4 regions of the Bacillus sp. PK6-16 genome follow, and region 2 is predicted to be linked to each of the others. Evidence: riboswitches for the same ligand, from Rfam matches in the RefSeq annotation. Region 2 holds a riboswitch; each other region holds the start of a gene.
The links. Region 2 has a riboswitch for thiamine pyrophosphate ahead of thiC (phosphomethylpyrimidine synthase ThiC). Riboswitches for the same ligand answer to the same signal wherever they lie in the genome.
Positions count from the first base shown of each region.

Region 1: another riboswitch for thiamine pyrophosphate. It lies ahead of thiM (hydroxyethylthiazole kinase); the one in region 2 lies ahead of thiC (phosphomethylpyrimidine synthase ThiC).
Region 3: another riboswitch for thiamine pyrophosphate. It lies ahead of M1D66_RS03385 (energy-coupled thiamine transporter ThiT); the one in region 2 lies ahead of thiC (phosphomethylpyrimidine synthase ThiC).
Region 4: another riboswitch for thiamine pyrophosphate. It lies ahead of M1D66_RS25090 (MTH1187 family thiamine-binding protein); the one in region 2 lies ahead of thiC (phosphomethylpyrimidine synthase ThiC).

Region 1 covers NZ_CP096511.1:4,887,825-4,893,691, reverse strand. The annotation lists gene M1D66_RS25125 (YhgE/Pip domain-containing protein) at 1-231, shown strand, start outside; gene topB (DNA topoisomerase III) at 272-2,461, opposite strand; TPP riboswitch at 2,671-2,783, shown strand; gene thiM (hydroxyethylthiazole kinase) at 2,856-3,665, shown strand; gene thiE (thiamine phosphate synthase) at 3,681-4,340, shown strand; gene M1D66_RS25105 (anaerobic C4-dicarboxylate transporter family protein) at 4,456-5,769, opposite strand.
Region 2 covers NZ_CP096511.1:290,100-295,966, forward strand. The annotation lists partial or broken gene M1D66_RS01365 (transposase) at 1-98, opposite strand, end outside; gene M1D66_RS01370 (IS110 family transposase) at 102-923, opposite strand; gene M1D66_RS01375 (hypothetical protein) at 1,338-1,640, shown strand; gene M1D66_RS01380 (transposase) at 2,123-2,434, opposite strand; partial or broken gene M1D66_RS01385 (L-lactate permease) at 2,438-2,509, shown strand; TPP riboswitch at 2,581-2,696, shown strand; gene thiC (phosphomethylpyrimidine synthase ThiC) at 2,811-4,571, shown strand; gene M1D66_RS01395 (arsenic transporter) at 4,673-5,867, opposite strand, start outside.
Region 3 covers NZ_CP096511.1:669,774-675,640, reverse strand. The annotation lists gene feoB (ferrous iron transport protein B) at 1-1,324, opposite strand, end outside; gene M1D66_RS03390 (FeoA family protein) at 1,321-1,548, opposite strand; TPP riboswitch at 1,743-1,844, shown strand; gene M1D66_RS03385 (energy-coupled thiamine transporter ThiT) at 1,931-2,602, shown strand; gene M1D66_RS03380 (sensor histidine kinase) at 2,810-4,663, opposite strand; gene M1D66_RS03375 (response regulator transcription factor) at 4,660-5,349, opposite strand; gene M1D66_RS03370 (class D sortase) at 5,389-5,867, opposite strand, start outside.
Region 4 covers NZ_CP096511.1:4,879,649-4,885,515, forward strand. The annotation lists gene M1D66_RS25075 (ABC transporter ATP-binding protein) at 1-4, opposite strand, end outside; gene M1D66_RS25080 (ABC transporter substrate-binding protein) at 1-999, opposite strand; gene M1D66_RS25085 (ABC transporter permease) at 996-1,769, opposite strand; gene M1D66_RS25090 (MTH1187 family thiamine-binding protein) at 1,741-2,061, opposite strand; TPP riboswitch at 2,163-2,264, opposite strand; gene M1D66_RS25095 (non-ribosomal peptide synthetase family protein) at 2,317-5,867, opposite strand, start outside.

The DNA of each region.
Region 1 (5,867 bases), 700 kb from region 2:
ACACCAGCGTTCTTCCAAGCGATTTATCCGTTCTTACCATTCACATACGCAATTAGCGCAATTCGTGAAACAGTTGGCGGAATGCTTTGGGATATCGTAACGCGAGATTTACTTGTGTTAAGTGCTTTCGTAGTAGTTATGATTGTTGCTGCGTTATTACTGAAAACACCAATTAACAAATCAAGTGAAAAATTTGTTGAGAATGCAAAAGGAAGTAAAATCATTCACTAAAATAAAAGGTTCCTACCGATAGAGGTAGGAACCTTTTTGTTTAATCAAATTTTAATTTTTTTAATGCTTCTGCGAACGGGTTGTTTAATGGTTCTTCTTCTTTGTTCTGTTGTTTCATATATTTTTGAACATCGCGTTTATCGGCTTTGTTTCCAGATTCTTTTTTACGTCTTTCTTGGAATGTTGATAATTTCTCGCGATAGCCACATTTACATGCAAAGATTTGTCCTGCACCCTCACCACGTAATTCTAGTTTCTTCTTACATTGCGGACAGCGAGCGTTTGTTGTACGAGATACATTTTTACGATGACCACATTCACGATCTTGGCATACGAGCATTTTTCCCTTTTTGCCGTTTACTTCTAGCATTGGTTTACCGCAATCTGGACAAGACTTCGTTGAAATGTTGTCATGTTTATATTTTTTATCGCTTGATTTAATTTCAGAAACGATTTCTTTCGTATAGTTCTTCATTTCAGAAATGAATACTTCTTTTTTCAATTTACCTTTTGCGATAGCCTCAAGTTTTTGTTCCCATTCACCAGTTAGTGTAGGAGATTTTAATTCTTCTGGTACTAAATCAAGTAACTGGCGACCTTTTGAAGTAATGTGAATATCTTTACCGCGTTTTTCAATTAAGAATGAATTGAATAGCTTGTCGATAATGTCTGCACGTGTCGCTACAGTACCTAATCCACCAGTCGATTTTAACGTATCAGCAAGTTGTTTATTTTGCGTATCCATATATTTTGTAGGATTCTCCATTGCTGAAAGTAAAGTCGCTTCGTTAAATCGTGCAGGTGCTTTTGTTTGACCTGATGTTTGCATAATTAACTTTACAGCTAATGTATCGCCTTTCTCAATGTGAGGTAGAAGTTGCTCTTTTACGTCATCAGTTACATCATCATCTTCAAAGCGATTTTCATATACTTCTTTCCAACCGGCATGTAGGATTGTTTTTCCGCGCGCAATGAACGTTTCATTGCCAACCTTTGTGCGTAACGTTAGTTGCTCATATTCGAATGCCGGGAATAACACAGCTAAGAAACGTTTTACAACTAAATCATAAATTTTGCGTTCTTTATCTGTGAATGCTGAGAAGTTAACGTATCCTTCTGTTGGAATAATCGCATGATGATCGCTTACTTTACTATCATCAACAAATGATTTGTTAGGTTTGATAGGCTTTTGTAATACTTTATGTGCGAAGGGACGGTATTCTCCAACACCACATGCTTTTAGACGTTCTGGAAGTGTTCCAACGATATCAGATGAAATGTAGCGTGAATCTGTACGAGGGTACGTTAGTACTTTATGCTGTTCATACAATTTTTGCATAATATTTAATGTTTCTTTAGCAGAGTAACCGAACTTTTTATTCGCATCACGTTGCAATTCAGTTAAATCGTAAAGACCAGGAGAGAATGACTTCTTCTGTTTCTTATCAATTTCCACAACAGTAGCATTTTGTTTATCTAAACGTTTTACAATACCATCGATTTTTTCTTTATTAAAACTACGGCTATTGCCATTTGCATCTTGCCAAGTAAGTTTGAGCTTCTCCATTGTTTGAGCTTCGATGCCGTAGTAAGTTTGTGCTTTGAAGTTCTTTATTTCATCCTCACGACTAGCAATCATAGCAACAGTAGGGGTTTGTACACGGCCGCAATTTAACTGGGCATTAAAGCGAGTCGTTAAAGCACGAGTTGCATTAAGACCGATATACCAGTCAGCTTCTGAACGTGCAACTGCTGAAGCGTATAAATTGTCATAGGCTTTACCTGGTTTTAAATTTGCAAAACCATCTTTAATTGCTTTATCGGTTACAGATGAAATCCATAGACGTTTGATCGGTTTATTAATGCGAACCTTATCAATAATCCAGCGAGCGACCAATTCTCCTTCACGTCCAGCATCTGTCGCTACAATAATTTCATTTACATCCTTTCTAAGTAGCTGGCTTTTCACAGCATTGAATTGTTTCCCAGTTTGTTTAATAACCGTTAATTTCAAACGCTCCGGTAGCATCGGTAAATCTTCTAAATTCCACTTTTTATATTTCACATCATAGCTTTCTGGGTCTGCTAATGTAACGAGATGGCCTAAAGCCCAAGTTACAATATATTTACTACCCTCAAGATAGCCGTTTCCTTTTTTATCACACTTCAGTACACGAGCAATATCTCGTGCAACGGAAGGTTTTTCAGCGATTACAACGCTTTTTGACATATTAAAAACATCCTTTCAAATTTCCATAAGTTAAATATAGCATACATCTTCTTGAGATTCAGTTTCGCTCCATATTTCAGCTGTTTTTAATGGAGTTAACAAAATCCCAACTGATTAAAGTTTCACTTTATCAGTTGCCTCTATATCAAATAGAAAAGTAAAGAACTTGTTATTTTACTAGAATAAGAGTAGACTTTGAAGTAGATGAATAAGAAACACATGGGAGTTTGTGGATACAAACTGAGAGTATGGCTACTAGTCCGTCATTGACCATTTGAACCTGTTGGATAATGCCAGCGTAGGGAGAGTGTAAAAGCACATATTCAGGCACTTTGCGTACGCGCAAAGTGTCTTTTTGTGTATCTCCCATCATTATAGTTAGGAGATGAAAAGGATGAATATGAAAGAAATTAGTAAAGTAGTGGATTTGGTGAGAGAATCTAATCCGCTTGTTCATAATATTACAAATGTTGTTGTAACAAATTTTACTGCTAACGGTTTGTTGGCACTTGGGGCATCGCCTGTAATGGCGTATGCGAAAGAAGAAGTAGCAGAAATGGCTAGCATTGCTGGAGCGTTAGTATTAAATATGGGGACACTTCGTCCTGAAGAAGTAGAAGCGATGTTACTCGCGGGTAAATCAGCAAATGCGAACAATGTGCCAGTACTATTTGATCCAGTTGGTGCAGGAGCAACTTCGTATCGAACAGAAGTTGCGAGACATATTCCGGCTGAAATTGAGTTAGCAATTATCCGCGGAAATGCAGCTGAAATAGCAAATGTTATTAATGAGAAATGGGAAATTAAAGGGGTAGACGCTGGTACTGGAAATGGAAATGTTGTAAGTATTGCAAGGCAGGCAGCAGATGAACTAAATACAGTTGCGGTCATTACTGGAAAAGAAGATGTTGTTACAGATGGAGAGAGAACTATTGTTATTCGAAATGGTCACCCTATTTTAACGAAAGTTACGGGAACAGGTTGTTTACTAACTTCTGTAATAGGAGCATTTGTAGCAGTGGAAAAAGATTATGTAAAAGCAGCAGTAGCAGCATTAACGTTTTATGGTGTAGCTTCGGAACTGGCAGCTGCTAAGACCGTGGAAAAGGGACCTGGTAGTTTCCAAATTGAATTTTTAAATCAGTTAGCGAATACTACTTCTGGTGATATTGAGAAGTATGGAAAGATTGAGGAGTTAGAGTAAGAGGGAGTGAAAGAAATGGCACGCATTGAAATAGATAAAATGTCTAAGCTATTGCAAGTGTATTTTATTATGGGAAGTAATAACTGCACGAGGGATCCTTTAGCTGTATTGAAAGAAGCGTTAGATGGTGGAGTGACAATTTTTCAGTTTCGCGAGAAGGGGGAAGGTTCTTTAATCGGAGAAGATAGAGTGCGCTTTGCAAAAGAATTGCAGACGCTTTGTAAGGAATATAGTGTTCCTTTCATTGTAAATGATGATGTAGAATTAGCCATTGAATTAGATGCAGATGGTGTTCATGTAGGACAAGATGATGAAGAAATTACATCTGTTCGTGAAAAAATGGGAGATAAAATTATCGGCGTATCTGCTCATACAATTGAAGAAGCACGCTTTGCAATCGAAAATGGAGCAGATTATTTAGGCGTTGGACCTATTTTCCCAACGAGTACGAAAAAAGATACGAAAGCGGTTCAAGGAACGAAAGGATTAGCCTATTTTAGAGAACAAGGAATTACAGTGCCAATCGTTGGTATTGGTGGGATTACAATTGAAAATACAGCGGCAGTTATAGAAGCGGGTGCGGACGGTGTTTCAGTTATTTCAGCAATTAGTTTAGCTGAATCTGCGTATGAAAGTACGAGAAAATTAGCTGAAGAAGTAAAGAGAAGTTTGTAGGGAAGGACGTGTAGTATTTTAAGTGCTACATGGAGAAATAGACTGCCCAAAAATTTAAACAAACATTTGATTAAAAAAGCACAAACCTTTTTAAATAAAGGTTTGTGCTTTTTCTTTAAAACATAATTGAAATTAAGAGCATTCCAATTCCGATAGAAGTAAATGTTGCAATTAGGCCAGGAATCATAAAACTATGATTTAATACGTATTTACCGATACTTGTTGTACCAGTACGATCAAAGTTAATGGCAGCAACGATTGTTCCATAGTTTGGAATGAAGAAATATCCATTTACTGCAGGGAACATCGCAATCAGTAGCGCTGGTGGAATGCCAAGAGATAGTCCAAGTGGCATTAAGGCACGAACAGTTGCTGCTTGGCTGTACAGTAAAATAGATAGAATGAATAGTGCGATGGCAAATAGCCAAGGTGCACTTGTTACTAAATGCTGAATGGATCCTTGAATCATATTTAAGTTTCCATTAAAGAAAGTATCTCCCATCCAAGCGATACCAAAAATAGCAACAACTGCTGTTGCCCCTGCTTTAAAGACGTTACCAGACACAATGCTTTCTACATTGGGTTTACAGAAAATAATAATAAGAGCCGCGATAGTTAACATAACCATCTCAATTGTGTTCGGCATGGAAAGACGAGCTAACTTCCCATCAACTATCCATCCTGGACGAAGTGCTTCAAATGAACCAAGAAGTACAACAAGGAAGGTTCCTACTAGGAAAAGGATAACTGATAATTTTGCGCCCTTTACACCTACAAATTCTTTTTTCTCTTCAAGCTTAGGAATCATTCCTTCTTTTAATCGTTTTAAGTATTCAGGGTCTTCATTTAATTCTTTTCCCATCTTACTAGCAACGAATGCAGCTATCATACAAGCGATGAAAGTAGAAGGTATACTTACTTTTAAAATATCTAATAAGGTGATTTTATAGTCAGCTAACATTGCTAAAAGAGCAACTGTGGCAGCTGAAATTGGACTAGCTGTAATTGCTTGTTGAGAAGCGATTACGGCAATCGACATTGGGCGTTCCGGTCTAATCCCTGATTCACGAGAGACTTCTGCAATAACAGGAAGTACAGAATAGGCAACGTGACCAGTACCTGCACATAGTGTGAATAAATAAGTAACAATTGGAGCAAAAAAAGTAATACGCTTTGGATTTTTTCGTAATGTCTTTTCAGCTAGATGAACAAGATAGTCCATTCCTCCAGCAGCTTGCAAAGCACCAGCAGCTGTAATTACTGCCAAAATCATAAGCATTACATCGATAGGAGGCGCGGTTGGTTGTAGGTGGAAGACAAAAACGAGTATTGCCATACCAACTCCACCCATTACTCCTAAACCAACTCCGCCTAGGCGTGCACCAATAAAAATACAGAGTAACAAGGTAAGAAATTGTAGCCAAAACATGATAAACTACCTCCGAAATTCATTAGTTAAGATATATTCGAATAGTTTAATTTGAATGAAAATTAAATAAATACCCGAAGAAATCCTTGTTATTTATA
Region 2 (5,867 bases):
TTCTCAAAGCGTTCAATTTGTCCAACTTCCGCAATGATTCCCGCGGCGTATACGACTCCAATGCCTGGAACACTTGTTAAATATCTCGCTTCTGGAATGGCTTAGAATAAAGCAGTAATGCTTTTTTCTATCTCTTTGATTTGTTTTTTCAATGTTTGAATCAATCGTGCATAAGTGGCTAATACAACGTCCACAGAGTCTTGAACGACCTTACCTAGTCGGTAGGAGTCACGTATGGCTTTCTTGATGGTTTTCGCTAAATCTTCCGGGTCGCTAAAGCGTCCTTTCCCCTTTTTCTGAAGAAGAGTAGCGAGTGCTTCTAGATCCATTTCTGCGATTTCATCCAACGAAAGGGAATCTGAGAGTATTTCCATCATCGTCGCACCAAAAACAGAGGTATTTAACTCTTTCGATAACGTATTACATTTGTAGTAAAGGTTCTTCAGAAAGTGTTGCTTACATTCTGTTTGCTGGTGAACGAGTTGATATCTAGATCGTGTTAAACGTTGAAGGGCAACGTATTTTTCCTCCTTGATAAGAAACTTATTATACCGTCCGATTCGTAAAAAATCGGCAATACGGAAAGCATCTATTTTATCGGTCTTATCTTCTTCAAAGAGTTTTTTATACCGATGGATGGCTTTTGGATTTTGTACGACCACTTCCACGTCTAAAGCCCTCAAATCCTTATCTTCCGTTAGGAACATGGAAGGACGGAAACTATAGACGGAAGTAGATTCCATACCAATGACAATTTTTTTATAGTTGTACAACTGATGAAAATGGAGAACATCCTCCTTAATGGCGTTGGCACCATTCACATCGTTTGAAAGACAAATTTCTTTCAAAACAGTGTCATGACTGTCAAGAAAACATACATCAAATTTTTCAGAGCTTACATCAATAGCTACGAATAATCTCAAAGAAAGGACCTCCTTTCTTTGAATAGTATTTGGAATGAGCTTGGATACTGTGGGATCTCCCTAGAGTCAAAAACATAGCCACAACCTCGCGTATGAGTATTCAATGATTGCCTTCATCTAAGCTGCCCCTCCCACCATTATGAGAGGTAAGTGAAGGAAACCGATACAGCTTGTGCGTATGCAGTGCATTTTGGTCTGGGTCACAGTCTTTTAACGTGGTCGAACTACAGGAAGAGTAAGCATATTCCCGATGGATCCATTTCCATACTTCCATTATCTAGGGAAATCCCCCAGTATCCAAGACTGAATTTTACCCATACATCATTTTTTTGATGTAGCTCTTGAAGATAAAAACTATTTAATTTTCAAGGAACAGTTATTAACTTAAAACTTATTATACGAGGAGGGTGTATCATGAAAAAAATATGCTTTGTATTAATTGTCGACGCTGGTATAAATTATGGTTCAATATTTTCTCTACCATTTTTAAGGAATCAGGATGATTTGAAGGGATATTTTTCTAAGTATTATGATGTTTCAATTAATTATATTAGGGATAAAAACTCAGTTGACTATTTGGTAGTTCCAAAACCGTGTCCAGCTTTTGATAATGAAAATAATCTTCCAATAATTGAAGTACCAGCAATCTTATTTATGGAAAAGAATTTTGAAAAAATAAAGACTTATATAGACAATTATTTTTCTAATAACTCATAAAGAAAATAAAAGTACAGTAAAAAGAAGTCCGATAAAAAATGAGTGGTGTAGAATATTTCTATTAATCATTCGTTTTTTATTATATTTACATATATTTTTTAAAAGAGGATTATAGACGTTCTGAAAAAAAATAATTATAACAAGAACAGTGTTCGTGCTACTATCTACGGTTATTTTTTGTACTAAGTAACCCTTTAACTAACAAGACAACAAAAATAATTAATATATTAAGGAAATTAAGTTACAATAAATGTAAGAGATTTTTCTTTGAGTTTTAGCTCTGAATAATAAAGATAGTTAAATCACTAAATGGAGGAGCGGGTCAATTTTGTTCCTTGTATAGTAAATTGTTACCTATCTCTATTGCAGGTTGTATGGCAGGTAACAGTAGCAGTTGTAGCGAAATACAGCAGAGACAAAGGCTCTTTGGCAAACGGGACTGATGAATGTATTTGGCAAGTAAAAAATGGTTCTTCCCGGAGTTAGTTGAAAAGTCTCATTCTCTCCAAAAGTAGAATCTTTGTCCGCAATGTGGAGAATTTGCATCGACCATACATGATTCTTTTAATAAGCTTTAACTTGTTTATGCTCCCTTCGGTAAGACCATTATTATTCTCATAAGTTACCGTATTTCTGACAGCTTCAATATCCCGGGCTAATCCATTCGTAAAGCTCTTAAACTCTTGCATATTAGTATTCTTAATTTTCTTAATACAATGATTGAGATTCTCAACACTTTTTGTGGTGAAGATGTTTTTAAACTCCCATGTTAAATCATAAACTATTTTTACAATAGGGTGTTCTTCGTAATTATTGTTGGTATTATAACGTATGTTCAAGCATATTATTTAACGTGGATGATTCCATAAAGAGAAAAAGAAATAACCTTTGCATTTTTCAGATTATCGTGTATGATGGGAAAGTATTGAAAATTAAATCAGTGATAAACTAGGGGTGCCTAACGTATGCGTAGGCTGAGAGAGAAGCGCGTGATCTTCTTAACCCTTTGGACCTGATCTGGCTCGTACCAGCGTAGGGAAGTTAACGGCTTTACATAATGATGTCTTTTATGAGCCAGGTCCTTATTTTTTTATGGACCTGGCTCTTTTTATTTTGGCATGCGCTGGCCATATCTCGTCCTTGTCACGAACAGGGGAGGCAACAAAGGTTATGAAACAGTCTGTTTCAGCTGAGCAAATTGAATTGAAATCGAGTTTACCAGGGAGTAAGAAAGTATATGTGGATGGACCACGAGAAGGCATGAAAGTACCGATGCGTGAGATTGAACAAAGCGAAACAAATGGCGTTCCAAATCCGCCAATTCGTGTGTATGATACGAGCGGCCCTTATACGGATCCTGAGTATAAAGTGGAGTTAGAAAAGGGAATTCCAACGCCGCGTCATTCTTGGATCATGGAGCGCGGGGATGTAGAGACATATGAAGGGCGCGAGGTGAAACCAGAGGATGATGGTGTGAAAGTGGCTTCGAAACATACACCTGTTTTCCCGCAAATGGATCGCCAGCCGCTTAGAGCGAAGCAAGGTGCAAATGTTACGCAAATGCATTATGCGCGTAATGGCATTATTACGTCTGAGATGGAATACGTTGCAATTCGTGAAGGAGTAGAGCCGGAGTTTGTTCGTAAGGAAATCGCAGAAGGCCGCGCTATTTTACCAGCGAATATTAATCATCCAGAAGCAGAACCGATGATTATCGGGCGTAATTTCCACGTGAAGGTAAATGCAAATATCGGAAACTCTGCTGTATCTTCTTCTATTGCAGAAGAAGTAGAGAAGATGACGTGGGCAACGCGCTGGGGTGCAGATACAATTATGGATTTATCTACAGGTAAAAACATTCATACGACGCGTGAGTGGATTATTCGTAATGCGCCTGTACCAGTTGGAACTGTGCCGATTTATCAAGCGCTTGAAAAGGTAAATGGAATTGCAGAAGATTTAACATGGGAAGTGTACCGTGATACGTTAATTGAGCAAGCGGAGCAAGGCGTTGATTACTTTACGATTCACGCTGGTGTATTGCTTCGTTACATTCCAATTACTGCAAAGCGTACGACAGGTATCGTTTCGCGTGGTGGTTCGATTATGGCGCAGTGGTGTTTATTCCATCATAAAGAAAACTTCCTATATACTCATTTTGAAGAGATTTGTGAAATTATGAAGCAGTACGATGTTTCGTTCTCTCTTGGAGATGGATTACGTCCAGGATCGATTGCAGATGCAAATGACGAAGCACAGTTTTCTGAGCTTGAAACACTTGGTGAATTAACGAAGATTGCTTGGAAACATGATGTGCAAGTTATGATTGAAGGGCCTGGGCATGTACCGATGCATTTAATTAAAGAGAATATGGAGAAAGAGCTTGATATTTGTCAGGGCGCGCCTTTTTATACACTTGGGCCACTAACGACAGATATTGCACCAGGTTATGACCATATTACATCGGCAATTGGAGCTGCGATGATCGGTTGGTTTGGAACGGCGATGCTTTGTTATGTAACGCCGAAAGAACATTTAGGTTTGCCAAACAAAGATGATGTACGCACGGGTGTTATTACGTATAAAATTGCAGCGCATGCGGCTGATCTTGCGAAAGGACATAAAACGGCTCATCAGCGTGATGATGCACTTTCAAAAGCACGTTTCGAATTCCGTTGGCGCGATCAATTTAATTTATCTTTAGATCCTGAACGTGCGATGGAATATCACGATGAAACGTTGCCTGCAGAAGGGGCAAAGACAGCTCACTTCTGTTCAATGTGTGGACCGAAGTTTTGTAGTATGAGAATTTCACATGATATTCGTGAATATGCAAAAGAAAATGATTTAGAAACGACAGAAGCAATTGAAAAAGGAATGAAAGAGAAAGCAGAAGAATTTAAAGAAGCTGGTAGTCATTTATATCAATAACACGTTACACCTCTTTACTTGATTGATCACACTGTAGTACCTAACTTTATTATAGAAGAAGCCCCATTTGCTAAGACGGTAGCAAATGGGGCTTCTGTTGTTTATAAGGCAAAGAAGAGATGTACCCAGTAGAATAAGAGGAATAGTGTGACGACTGTTGTGAGCGGGATAACGATAAGGGATACACTTAAATAGTCTTTCCATTTTACTTTAATTTTGTTTTGTTTCAGAATATACATCCAAATGAGTGAAGCTAGTGTACCAATTGGTAGTAATAGTGAACCGATGTCACTACCAATGATGTTTGCAAGATAGATTGTTTTTAATGTGACTGGATCTAGTCCCATTTCTGTTAATGTGATTGTACCAATCATAAGGGCAGGATGGTTATTGAAGACGTTAGAGAGGATGGATACAAGTCCGCCCATTGCAAAGCTAGCATAGAGTAGATGCTGATTCACAATTGGCTCGAGCCATTGTACAAGTGCAGCTGTTAATCCTGCGTTGTGGAGTCCGTAAATAATGACGTACATAGAGAAGGCGAAAATTAAAATGTGCCACGGTGTCTTTTTCAAAATGTCGACAGGGTTTGTTCGTAAGTAGTACCATCTCCAAATGAGAAGAACGAGTGAACCAAGTACTGCAACGATTTCAATTGGGATGGATAAGAAGGATGCAACGAATAGAAGACAGCGCATCAGGAAGACGAAACCTAATACTTTTAACATGAATCTTGTCCGTTTTTGTTTCGTATCAACAGAATTATTTCCTTTTAGTGGATGGAAGTTTTTCGTGAAGAAAATTTCTTCAATATCATATGAAGAAACAGGTAATTTTTTCGGAAGTTTTTTCTTCAAAACTGTATACATGAGCCATGACATAAATAATAAGCCTAATGTTGCAGGTACAAACATCATAGCAGTATGCATATAAAGAGTCATATTAACGATATTTAATGCAATTAAGTTTACGATATTACTTACACCAATTGGTGCACTAGATGCGGTAGCGATTAAAGCTCCGCTTAATAAATAAGGAATTTGTTGATGTGGTTTTAATTGAAGGTTTTTTAGAAGAAGAATTAAAATGGGAGTTGTAATTAAAATACTACCGTCGTTATTAAATAAAAGAGTCATAAGAAAACATAATAATTGAATATACCAGTATAGACGGCGTCCAGAACCTTTCGCTAGATTTGCCAGTTTCGCTGCGGACCAATGGAAGAAGCCGAAGCTTTCTAATATAACTGCCATGACGATGGTCGCTAATATTGTTATGGAAGCACCGCCAATTTTA
Region 3 (5,867 bases), 380 kb from region 2:
ATACGCCCGCAAATAATGCATATACAGGTAATCGTGCTGAACAAGACATAAATGGTGTTACTAAAATGGTAAGTAAACGTTCTTTTTCCTGTTCAATCGTTCTCGCAGCCATGATACCTGGAACGTTACATCCAAAACCGATAATCATCGGAATAAAAGCTTTTCCGTTTAAGCCGAAAAACTCCATAATTCTATCCATAACAACTGCAATTCGCGCCATATACCCTGAGTCTTCTAATAATGAAATAAAAAAGAATAGTGCAAAGATTTGTGGTACGAATACTAATACAGCACCAACACCGGCAATAATACCTTCTGTAACGAGCGCTTGAATAAAATCAGAAGCTCCAATACTTATAAGTCCAGCCGTCACCCAATCCGTAAGCTGGCCACCAAAAAACTCATCTAACATATCCGATAAAGGTGTACCAATCCACGTAAACGTAACCTGAAAAATAAAAAACATAACTGCTAAAAAGATTGGAAGTCCTAAAATTTTATGTGTAATTAATCTATCAATTTTTTCTGAAAAAGGAATTTTTCCTTCTTTCTCATGCTTCATAACATTTGTTTTTAACTTTTCAATATACGCTTCACGAGTTTTGTAAATGTGCTCTTCTAACGTACAATCAAGTTTTCCTTCTAAGCGAGATCGAATGGCTATGAGTTCCTTATAAATTGGTAATGCTTTCATTTCTTTTTCTACTACTTCGTTATTGCTTAAAAATTGAAGTGCTAACCATCTCGGATGCTCGTAATTCGCTGTCTCTAAAAGAGCAATTACTTCTCCAATTCCTTCATCCATTTGTACACCATATGAAATAAGGAATGGCTTTTTCTCTTGTTTGTTATTTTCTTTAAGAGTCGTAAGCAGTTCTTCACAGCCTTTTCCACTTCTTGCAACAACAGGAACGACTGTTACACCTAATAGCTCTGATAATCGTTTTACATCAATGACAATTCCTCTTTGCTTCGCCACATCAACCATGTTTAAACCAATTGAGACTGGCTTACCAAATTCAAGTAACTGCAACGTTAAATGCATATTTCTTTCAAACTGCGAGGAATCTACGATATTTAACATATGATTAAATTCTTCTGTTAATAGAAAGTTTGTTACAACACCTTCATCACGTGAAACTGGATTTAAATCATAAACACCTGGTAAATCAATTAATGTTCCTTGTCTATCTTTTAATTTACCAACCTTCTTTTCTACTGTTACACCGCTCCAGTTTCCTACATACTCATAAGAACCAGTAAGTGCATTAAATAATGATGTCTTCCCTGTATTCGGATTCCCTAGCAAAGCTACCTTATTCACGCTAATTCCACCTTTATCATTTTCGCGTCACAATGACGAATACTAATTAACTGTCCACGACACTCCAATGTACAAGGACCTTTGAACATCGCTTTCTGTTTCAGGCGAAGTTCGCTTCCTTCAGCAAGACCGAAAGCAGCTAGTCTACGCTTTAATAGCTGATCTAAAGACTGAATACTTTTTACTAACACTTTCTCTCCAATTTTAATATCTACTAAGCTCATAACCTTCCCCCTCAGAAGAGAATGATAATTATTTTCAAAAAAATTATACCACACTCAATTTCTCTTGTACTATACCCTTTTGCTTCATATTTATTAACATTTCGCTACAATTCTATTTCAATTATTGTCATACTGTATTCGTTTGCCATTCTCATCCATTTCGCTTACAATAAACAATAGCAAATAAAGAATCTCGTTATCACTGGGGGAGCCATGCCGCTGAGAGGGAACACTTCGTTCCGACCCTTCGAACCTGTTAGTTAATGCTAACGCAGGGATTGTGCAAACGTCCGAAATACATACCTCATTTTTATTTACGTATTTCGTATCCTCCTATGATATCTATTCTTTTTTGTATAACTTGGATTTAGGGGGAGACAACATGCGTAACACCAATTTACAAGCGATGATCGAATCTGCTATTCTTGCAGCCTTCGCCTTGGTCATCGACATTTTACCACTTTCAATAAAAATATCAGCAACAGGCGGTTCCATTTCATTTGCTATGATTCCTATTTTTATTATCGCATACCGCTGGGGCTTCAAAATGGCTTTCTTAGGGGGCCTAATTTGGGGATTATTACAAATTGTCGTAGGCGATGCCATTATCGTCACACCAATTCAAGTACTAATTGAATACTTTGTTGCTTTTGCATTCATTGGATTTGCTGGTTTATTCTATCGTCCAATTCAAAAAGCACTTTTAACTTCCAATGATAATAGCGAAGAGCAATCAAATTTAGGTAGCCGTAAAGACAAACCTTCATCAAAACCAAACCAAGGAAAGAAAGTAATTGGATACATTATCGTCGCTACTTTTATCGGTAGTCTAGCTCGTTACTTCTGTCACTTTATCGCTGGTATCATTTTCTGGGGACAATATGCACCAAAAGGCCAATCGGCTTTCCTATATTCTTTAATATTTAACGGTAGTACAATGATTGGTTCCTATATTCTATGTACTGTTTTACTTATATTTTTATTTATCACTTCACCACGCTTATTCAAAAGCATCAGTGCTTATCAAATGAATACACAAAAAAAGGGCGCTTAATGAGCGCTCTTTTTTCATATCGTAATATCAATTAAAAATACAATAAATGCGCAAAAGAAAATAAATACCATTATACTTAGCCAATTGCTATGCACGGTTCATCGACTCCTTACATAACCTCATATTCTAAACAAATTATACTGATTAAAAATAAAGATTAGGTAAAGATAATATGAAAATAAATTAAAAAAGCGTAAATCATATTATTTACGCTTTTTTCGGTAAATAGAAGTAAAATAACACACCATTTTCTGTATTTTCTGCCCCATATTCAGCATCATGTAGTTCTAAAATATTCTTTGAAATGGCAAGCCCAAGCCCCGTCCCACCTTGTGAACGCTGACGAGCTGTATCCACGCGATAAAAACGATCCCAAATTTTATCTAATTGCTCTTCTTCAATATGAGTACCTTTATTTTCAATGCACACTTTTATACGATTCTTCTCATCTATTGTAGAAATAATAATATCCTCTTTATTTGGTGTATATCGTATAGCATTCGTAATGAAGTTCACGATGACTTGTTCAATCCGGCCTTGATTTGCAATCACTTCAAATGAACATATATTTTTATGAACATGAAGTTCTTTTTTCTCTATTTCCACAGATAGATGTTCACATATATCTTCAATTACTGTATCAATATAAAACGAATCCTTTTTCATTTTATATGTACCAGATTCAAATTTAGCTAACTCAAGCATATCCAAAATTAACGTATCCATTTTGTCTACTTCTCTCTCCATTGCCTGAAAATAATACTCTTTTTTATGTTCAGCTACCCCGTCTTTTAAAATAGAAATACAGCTTTTCATAATACTTAGCGGTGTTTTTAATTCATGTGAAACACCAGAAATGAATTCTTTTCGCGTCTTTTCTAACTTTCTTTCCTTTTCAATATCTTCTTCTAACTGTCCAATATGCGAATGGAGTTTATTTGATAGCACATTAATATTTTTCGATAAATCCCCAATTTCATCTTTTGAAGTAATCGGTATTTTTTCTGTGAAGTCTAAATGCGCTATTTTCTTTGTTGTATCATTTATTTTCAATAATGGCTTTGCAATTTGTTTTGAGTAATAGAACGAAGCTAAAAAAATAAGAACGACTACAAATGCAATGATATAGATGTAATAATCTTGCACCATTTGTACAGCTTCATCTACCGGCTGTAAAGAAGCCATCGCATAAATATATGTTACCGATCCGTCTTTTTCTTTTATTGGTTTCATTAATAATTTATATTTTATATCATTCTTTTCGTAGTCCATTGTTTGTATTGTATATTGTATGTGTTTGTTCTCTTTTAATAATAAATCAGTTTGAAATTCTTTTATGTTATCTAAGAAGATGCCATTTTTATAAATTGGATTCACAGGACCTTTTACATCTGGAAACTGTACTTTCGTAACACGCCCTCCTATGTAAACATCTGCTTCTTGGGCAACTTGCTCCTGAACGGCTGGCCTCTTTTCCTTAACAAGTTGTTCCTCAGCTGCTCTCTTTTTCTCCTCATTTAATTTACTCATTTTCTCATTAAATGCTTTTTCTAACGGTTTATTAGATCCGCTTAAATTCTGCTTAGATAAAGAAAAAGAGAATGGAATAAAACTATCTTCTTTTCTTATTCCAGAAAAATAAATTTCTTGCCCTAAAAACTGCTCTGATAATTTATTATCAATTTCCTCTATATTGACGAGATTACCTAAGGGAATTTTAAATATTTGTTGTCCAAAGCTCTTTTGTTGCCTACGATCTATCGTTACTTCAAAATAAAAATCATCTGCATGTTTTAAATTCCCGTTCTTATCTAATGTCGTAATCCACGTATTATTTTCTCTTAAAAAGTCTTGCTCTAGTTTTTGAATTTCTTCTGCATTTCCTGCATAATTTAAATAATTCTTCTCAAAGGAATTTAAATTTACTTTAATATCTTCCACTTTTCGATTCGCATAATATTGTTTAAAAAATATCGTTTGTCCAATAAATATCGTCGCTAAAATCAACATGCATAATGTCGTTGTAAGAGTAAATAATTTTAGTACAATTCCTTTCCTCATACATTGCCCTCAAATTTATAACCTGTTCGTACTACAGTTGTAATATACTTTGCTTTCTCTCCTAATTTATTTCTTAAATTACGAATATGACTATTCACCGTTCGATCATCACCAGCAAATTCATATCCCCAAATTCTTGAAATGAGTTGCTCTCGCGTTAAAACGATTCCTTGATTTTTCATGAAATACGCTAATATTTCAAATTCTGTATGTGTTAAATTAATATCGGTTCTATCTACCGTAACAGTGCGAGACGGAAAATGAACGTGAATGCCGTGGATTGATAATGTATCATCTTCATTCTCTAAAAGTTGCTTTGTCACTTTTCTACTTTCTAACAACCTTTTCGCTCTTGCTAATAAAATTGGCGGACTATACGGCTTCGTCACATAATCATCTGCCCCAAGTTCAAAACCAAGTAACGTATCGTCTTCATCTACGCGCGCCGTCAGCATAATAATAGGCACCTCGGACGTCTTCCTAATCCTTCTGCAAACAGACCATCCATCGAGTTCTGGCAACATAATATCTAAAATAACTAAATCAACCTCTTCTTCTTCAAATACAACTAAAGCCTCTTTCCCGTCCCTCGCTTCAAACACTACATATTGCTCACTTAAAAAATAATCTTTTAATATTTCACGTAATATGTCTTCATCTTCAACAATTAAAATATTTTTTGACATAATTTATATATCCCCCTCCCGCTTTCAGAAACTATAATTTCACTTTGAATGACTGCCAGTTAACTTCGCCTCGATAATATATCTATCTGGTGCATTCCCTATATAATTAAATGGGTAACAAGTTGTCAGCGTTAATATCGGTTCTTCTTTTTTTATAATAACAGTACGATCATCCGCATGAGTAATCCATGTCTTTTGAATTTCATATGTGTACGTTTTATTATCATACTCTAAAACAAGGGTATCCTTTTCTTTCAACTCTTCTAAATCTGTAAATACAGTATCTCGATGTCCACTCAGTACAGTATGTCCCCCTCCAGATGGAGTTGTCGTTAAATCACTAACGAACATACCCACTCCTTTTTTCAAAGTCGTATCATCTGCTCCCCAATATATAGAAAACTTCTTCTTTATTTTCGGTATGTTTAACATCGCTACCTTTTCTCCTTCTTTATGTTCTGTTTGAGAAGAAGGCACTTGAGAAGTTACAGGTGTTTCATGAGAAAGTTGAGTATCTT
Region 4 (5,867 bases), 710 kb from region 2:
TCATTTTTCACTTGGAAGGAATTCATTTGTAAAAGCATCTTTTACATCGATTTTCTTTTTAATAACTTTGTTGTCATATAAGAAATTCATGTAATTCGTCCAAATTTCTTCCTTCTGTACTCCCCATGCTTTAGCATCATCTTGATACTTCGTACTTAACCATTTTTGGCTTTCTTGAACTAAATCTTTATTTACATCTGGAACAGCTTTAATTAAAATATCAGCAGCCTCTTTCGGTTCCTTAATTGCAAAATTATAACCTTCTGTCGTTGCACTCATAAACTTTTTCACAAAGTCTTTATCTTGCTTCGTATGTTTTTCACTCGTAATAATAACAGGACTATAGAAATCAAGCGCTGGATCTAAGTCCTTCACCATAATCGTATTTAACTCTTTTCCTTGGCGCTTCGCTTCAATCCCATCCCAACCGTAATAAATCCATTCGAAATCTGCATCACGACCGATTGATTTAAAGAAATCTGTTTGTCCTAAGATGATTTTTTCAACTTTATTAAAATCAGCTTGATGTTTATCCATAATCGTCTTTAATGTCGCTTCTTCTGCTGGTCCTCCCCAGCCGCCGTAACGTTTACCTTCAAAATCTTTCGGTGACGTCATATTATCTTTCTTAAGCGATGCAAACGCCGAAGTGTTATGCTGAATAATCGCTCCTACAGATACAACAGGAATTCCTTCCACACGAGCTAACGTTACATTTTCTTGTGCGCTTATTGCGAAGTCTGCTTTTCCTGATGCTATCATTTGCTCTGCTGTTACATTGTCACCTGGTTGAATAATTTCTACATCTAATCCTTGCTTTTTGTAATAATCTTTCGTTTGCGCTACATACAAGCCAGTATGATTCGTATTTGGAAACCAATCTAATACTACTTTTACTTTTTGATCTTTACTTGCACTTTCTTCTTTCTTCGCCGGATTACATCCAGCCACACCTACCGCTACTAAGGCAGCTAACATAACTTTCAAACCTTTTTTCATTTTCTGCCGTCCTTTCTATATATCCATGGTGCTGTTATTCTTGCCATAAACTCTACGATAAAATACAGGCATAATGTCACCATAACGATGATTGCTGCAACCCCAAATACTCGGGCAGTCAAAAAGGATTTTGTAGCCCTCGTAAGCATAACGCCTAATCCTTCACTTGCACCGAGCCATTCTCCGATAATTGCCCCCATTACGCTATATGTAACTGCAATTTTTAAACCTGAGAAAAAGTATGGAAGCACTGCTGGAAATTTTACTTTCTGGTAAACTTGCCATTTTGTCGCCTTCATTGTTTGTAACAGTTTCAGCATGTTTTTATCTACTGTTTGAAAACCTTCTAAAATACTAAGCGCAATTGGGAAGAAACAAACGAGTATTACGACCATTACTTTCGGCAACATCCCATATCCAAACCAAATAATAAATAGCGGTGCAAGTACAACAATTGGAATTGTTTGCGAAATAACAAGCAATGGATTTATTAGAATACGAAATAACGGTATAACGTCCATAATAATTGCGATGCTCGTCCCCAATAAAATTGCAAAAAATAGTCCAATTATAACTTCCTGCAGTGTTTGCATCGTATTTGGTAATAGTAAATCTTTCATCCCAATTAATTCTTGAACAATGGCAGAAGGCTTTGGTAAAATCCACGGTTCGATTTTAAATAATGAAACAGATCCTTCCCATATCGCAATGAGAAGGATAAGCCAAATAGTTGTAATAAGTTTAGATTGCTTCTGGTTTTGCATATTCATCACGGTACTTCCAAACCTTTTCATCTATCGTTACACCAGTGCTTGGACGATAATGGATTTTAATAGAAGTAATCACTTCTTCTGCTCCAGCATCGACGCAAGCTTGTTGCGCACGTTTAACGACATCAAGAAGTACATCTAATTCTCCTTCCAAAGTTGTTTCCATTGCCCCTACTTCATAACGAACTCCCGATTGTTGCACAACTTCAATTGCTTTATCGACAACAGAATATACATCTTTCGTTTTCGCTTGTGGTACTACTGAAAATGACATTGTAACTTGTTGTGACATAATAAAATCCCCCTTATAAAATTAAATTTCAAAAATAAGAAAAGGCTTTCCTACTGCGTAGGAAAGCCTTGTATGCAAGTTATTACAGAATAACATATGCTACATCACTTTAAGTAACTCCCTACGCTGGCATTATCCAGATCAGGTTGAGGGTCGATGTTTACTTACATCCTCTCAGCCAATTGGCTCCCCGGTCCTTAATTCGTTTTCATTGTAGCATGATTTATTTTATTGAACAAACAAAAGCATGCATAATCATTTCATTATTTTTGGAAAATAACCAACTTTTTCACCATGAGCTAATAACTGCTGAATAAATTCTTTATTAATTGCTGGTACTATCAATTCTTTTTTCTTAATCCATTTATTCGTTCTACGCGTACCCATTACAATTTCAGATTGCTGCGCTCCATCTCCTGCAACTTGAGAAGCAATTAACTCTGCTATTACTTCATTTCCCTTCGCTAATGCAAGTCCGGTATTTACATATTCTGAAAGTGGAACCATTTCAAGATTGTATCCACACTCTCCAATTAGCTGTATAAATTGTTCAAACTCAATTTGATGTGGATGACAAATATGTAACGTCTCTCCTATAATTTGCGAATCTTGCAAATACGATACAATTGATTTACTAGCAAAATCAATTGGTGTGAAATCAACTTTCCACTTCACATTTGGTGCTTTCCCAATTAATAGCATTGTTTTAATAAGACGATAAAATGCGTTTCCTTCAATATTTTGTTGGAACGAACCTGTTTCTGAATGACATGCTAAATTACCTGCACGATAAATATTTCCGCGCAAACCATTTTTCATTGCTTCACGAACAATGTTTTCCGCTTGTAGTTTACTATTTGAATATACATTCTCTAAGTCTACACTGTAATTAAAATCACCAGTTTTCATGTATGTATCCCATTGATCTACCGCTAATTCTAACGGGATACCAATTGTAGAAATAAAATGGAATGTAGCACCTTTCTCCGCTAATGCTAGCATACGGCTAGTTCCTTGGACATTTATATTTTCAAATTGTTTTACATCCCCAAAATGTCTTACATCTGCACCGCAATGAATTATCGTATCCATCTTAGAACTGATGAACATAAATTCTTCTTCGCTCATCCCAAGATACTCTTCTCCCAGATCACCGGCTACGGCCTGTATACGCTGTAACCATTCTTCACATACATCATTAAAGTAGCCTGTTAATGTATCTATAATTCTTTGCTGCACATCTTTAGTTGGTCTTACTAAACAATAAATAGTAGCAGATGTATCTCTCAACAATTCATATAATATGTGTGATCCTAAATAACCAGTAGCTCCTGTTAAAAAGACATTTGAAATCTGGTTTTCTTCCAAAACGTTTGCATACGTGATAGTATCTGGTTCGTGAATCACTTTATATTCACGAAATACTTCTTCTTTCTCTACTTTTACTTCTCGCTCAATTCGAGCTAATCCATATATCGTTCTTTCTTTAAAGAAATCTTGAATTGTTAAATGTGAGAAATCTTCTTTTAACAATGTTAAGACTCGTAATACTTTTAATGAATGTCCACCAATTGTAAAGAAATCATCATGCACTCCAACTTTTGAAATTCCTAATACTTCCGCCCAGGCGTTCGCTATTTGTTTTTCTGCTTTATTAGAAGGTGCAACATATTCTTGTAGCCGAACCGGTTCATACTTTTCTTCTAACTGAGCTAACTTCTTAACATCAATCTTTTTATTAGGTGTAAGTGGTAATTCATTAATATAAATTAGTTTAGATGGCACCATATAATCTGGTAATTGCTCTTGTAACTGATAAACTAATTCTGGTATTTCTTTTTTATTTAAAGTTGTATAGAACGCGATTAAATATTGGCTACCTTCCTTACTCTTCTTAGCAAAAACAGCATTTTCTTTTATATTATGATTTTGAGAAATTTTACTTTGGATTTCGCCTAGTTCAATACGATGTCCTCTAATTTTTACTTGATCATCTTTCCGATGTAAAAACTCTATATTTCCATCCTCTAGCAACTTAACGATATCACCTGTTTTGTATATATTAACTATAGGATTAAAAGGGTTCGGAATAAAAGCTTCAATTGTTTTATTAGGCTTATTAAAATACCCTTTTGCTAATCCCACTGAATCTATATATAATTCACCAGGTACACCAATTGGACAAAGATTCATATTCTCATCCAAAATCATAACTTGATAATTAGCACATGGTTTACCAATGGGAATACTCGCAACATCCTCATTTAACTGACTAGGTATTTTATAGGTTGTCGTCACTACAGTACATTCTGTCGGTCCGTATACATTATGAATTTCAACATTTGTACCTATTCTTTCTCTCCACAATTTAATAACCTCTACAGGCAACATTTCACCGCCAATCGCAATTCTTTTTAGGGAAGCTAGCTTATATATATCTTCTTCTGCCAAATAAGTTGCTACTTGTCGAACAAAAATTGTTGCTAATGCCAAGATTGAAGTTGCTTTCACTTTATAGATTGCATTTGCAAATGCTTCTACAGACAATCGCTCTTCCTCTAATAGTACATATAAGTTTCCTCCACAGAATAAAGAAGCAAATGACTCCCATACAGAAGCATCGAAACTAAAGGAAGGAAATTGGGCAAATACATCCTCTTCTGTCAATTCATATTGCTTTTTCATCCAAGTATACAGATTAACAACGCCTCTATGTGCTAACATCGTTCCCTTTGGATTCCCTGTTGAACCAGATGTATAAATCATATAAGCTACATCATCACAATGAATAGACAACTTTACATCTATATCTTCATAAGTTTCACTATCATACATTGAAACTGTTTGAACCCCATCACATGTTATAGGCGTCTCTTTCATCAATATAACTTTCGCTTGGCTATCTTGAATAATGTACTGTATTCTACTTTCCGGATAATCTGGATCAATCGGAACATACGCTGCACCAGCTTTTAATATAGCTACCATACTTACTACTGTGTCTATGCTACGTTTCATAAATATTCCAACATAGTCTCCTAATTGGACGCCGTTTTTAATTAACATATGAGCTATTTGATTACTTTTTTTATTTAGCTCCTCATAAGTTAAAGTACCTTCCCTTGAAGATAAAGCTATACGATTTGGAAATTGAGTAACAGTATTATAGAACATATCGACGATACTTTTCTCAGGATATACTGCTGTCGTATCATTCACTTGACTATAAAGTGCCATCTCGGCCTCTGTAATAATATTAAAATCATTTATATGATTATTCTTATTTTGTGATTTATTAATTAAAACACCTTGTATTTGTTGTGCATAACGAGTAATTGTTGTCTCTTTCCAATTAACACTATTAAATATTATTTCTACACTTTGCATATTTTTACTAAATACAAATTGTAATGTATTCGTGTCTTGTAGCTCATAATATGTTTCGCCAATAATAATAGGTGACATTTCATATAATGTATTACCGTTTTGAAACTTTTCTATTTCTTCCTCATTCATTTCTTTAATTTGCTCCAGTTGCTCTTCAATCTGTAAATTCAAACTTTCATAGGAGAGAAAATTAGAAACTTCAATAATAATCGGAAATAAACTTCCTCTTACATGATAAAGCACGACAATATGTTTTTCTTTAGAAATATGATATAACCACGTTGCAGTCGCTCCTATTAAATCTACAATGTGAGTCAAATTTGGAAACAGTTCCGTTTTCCTTTTTACCCCAAGTTCTGTTCCTTGCACATCTTTAGGTATTTTAATACTCCCTTCTACTTTTCCTAAAAATTCTTTTA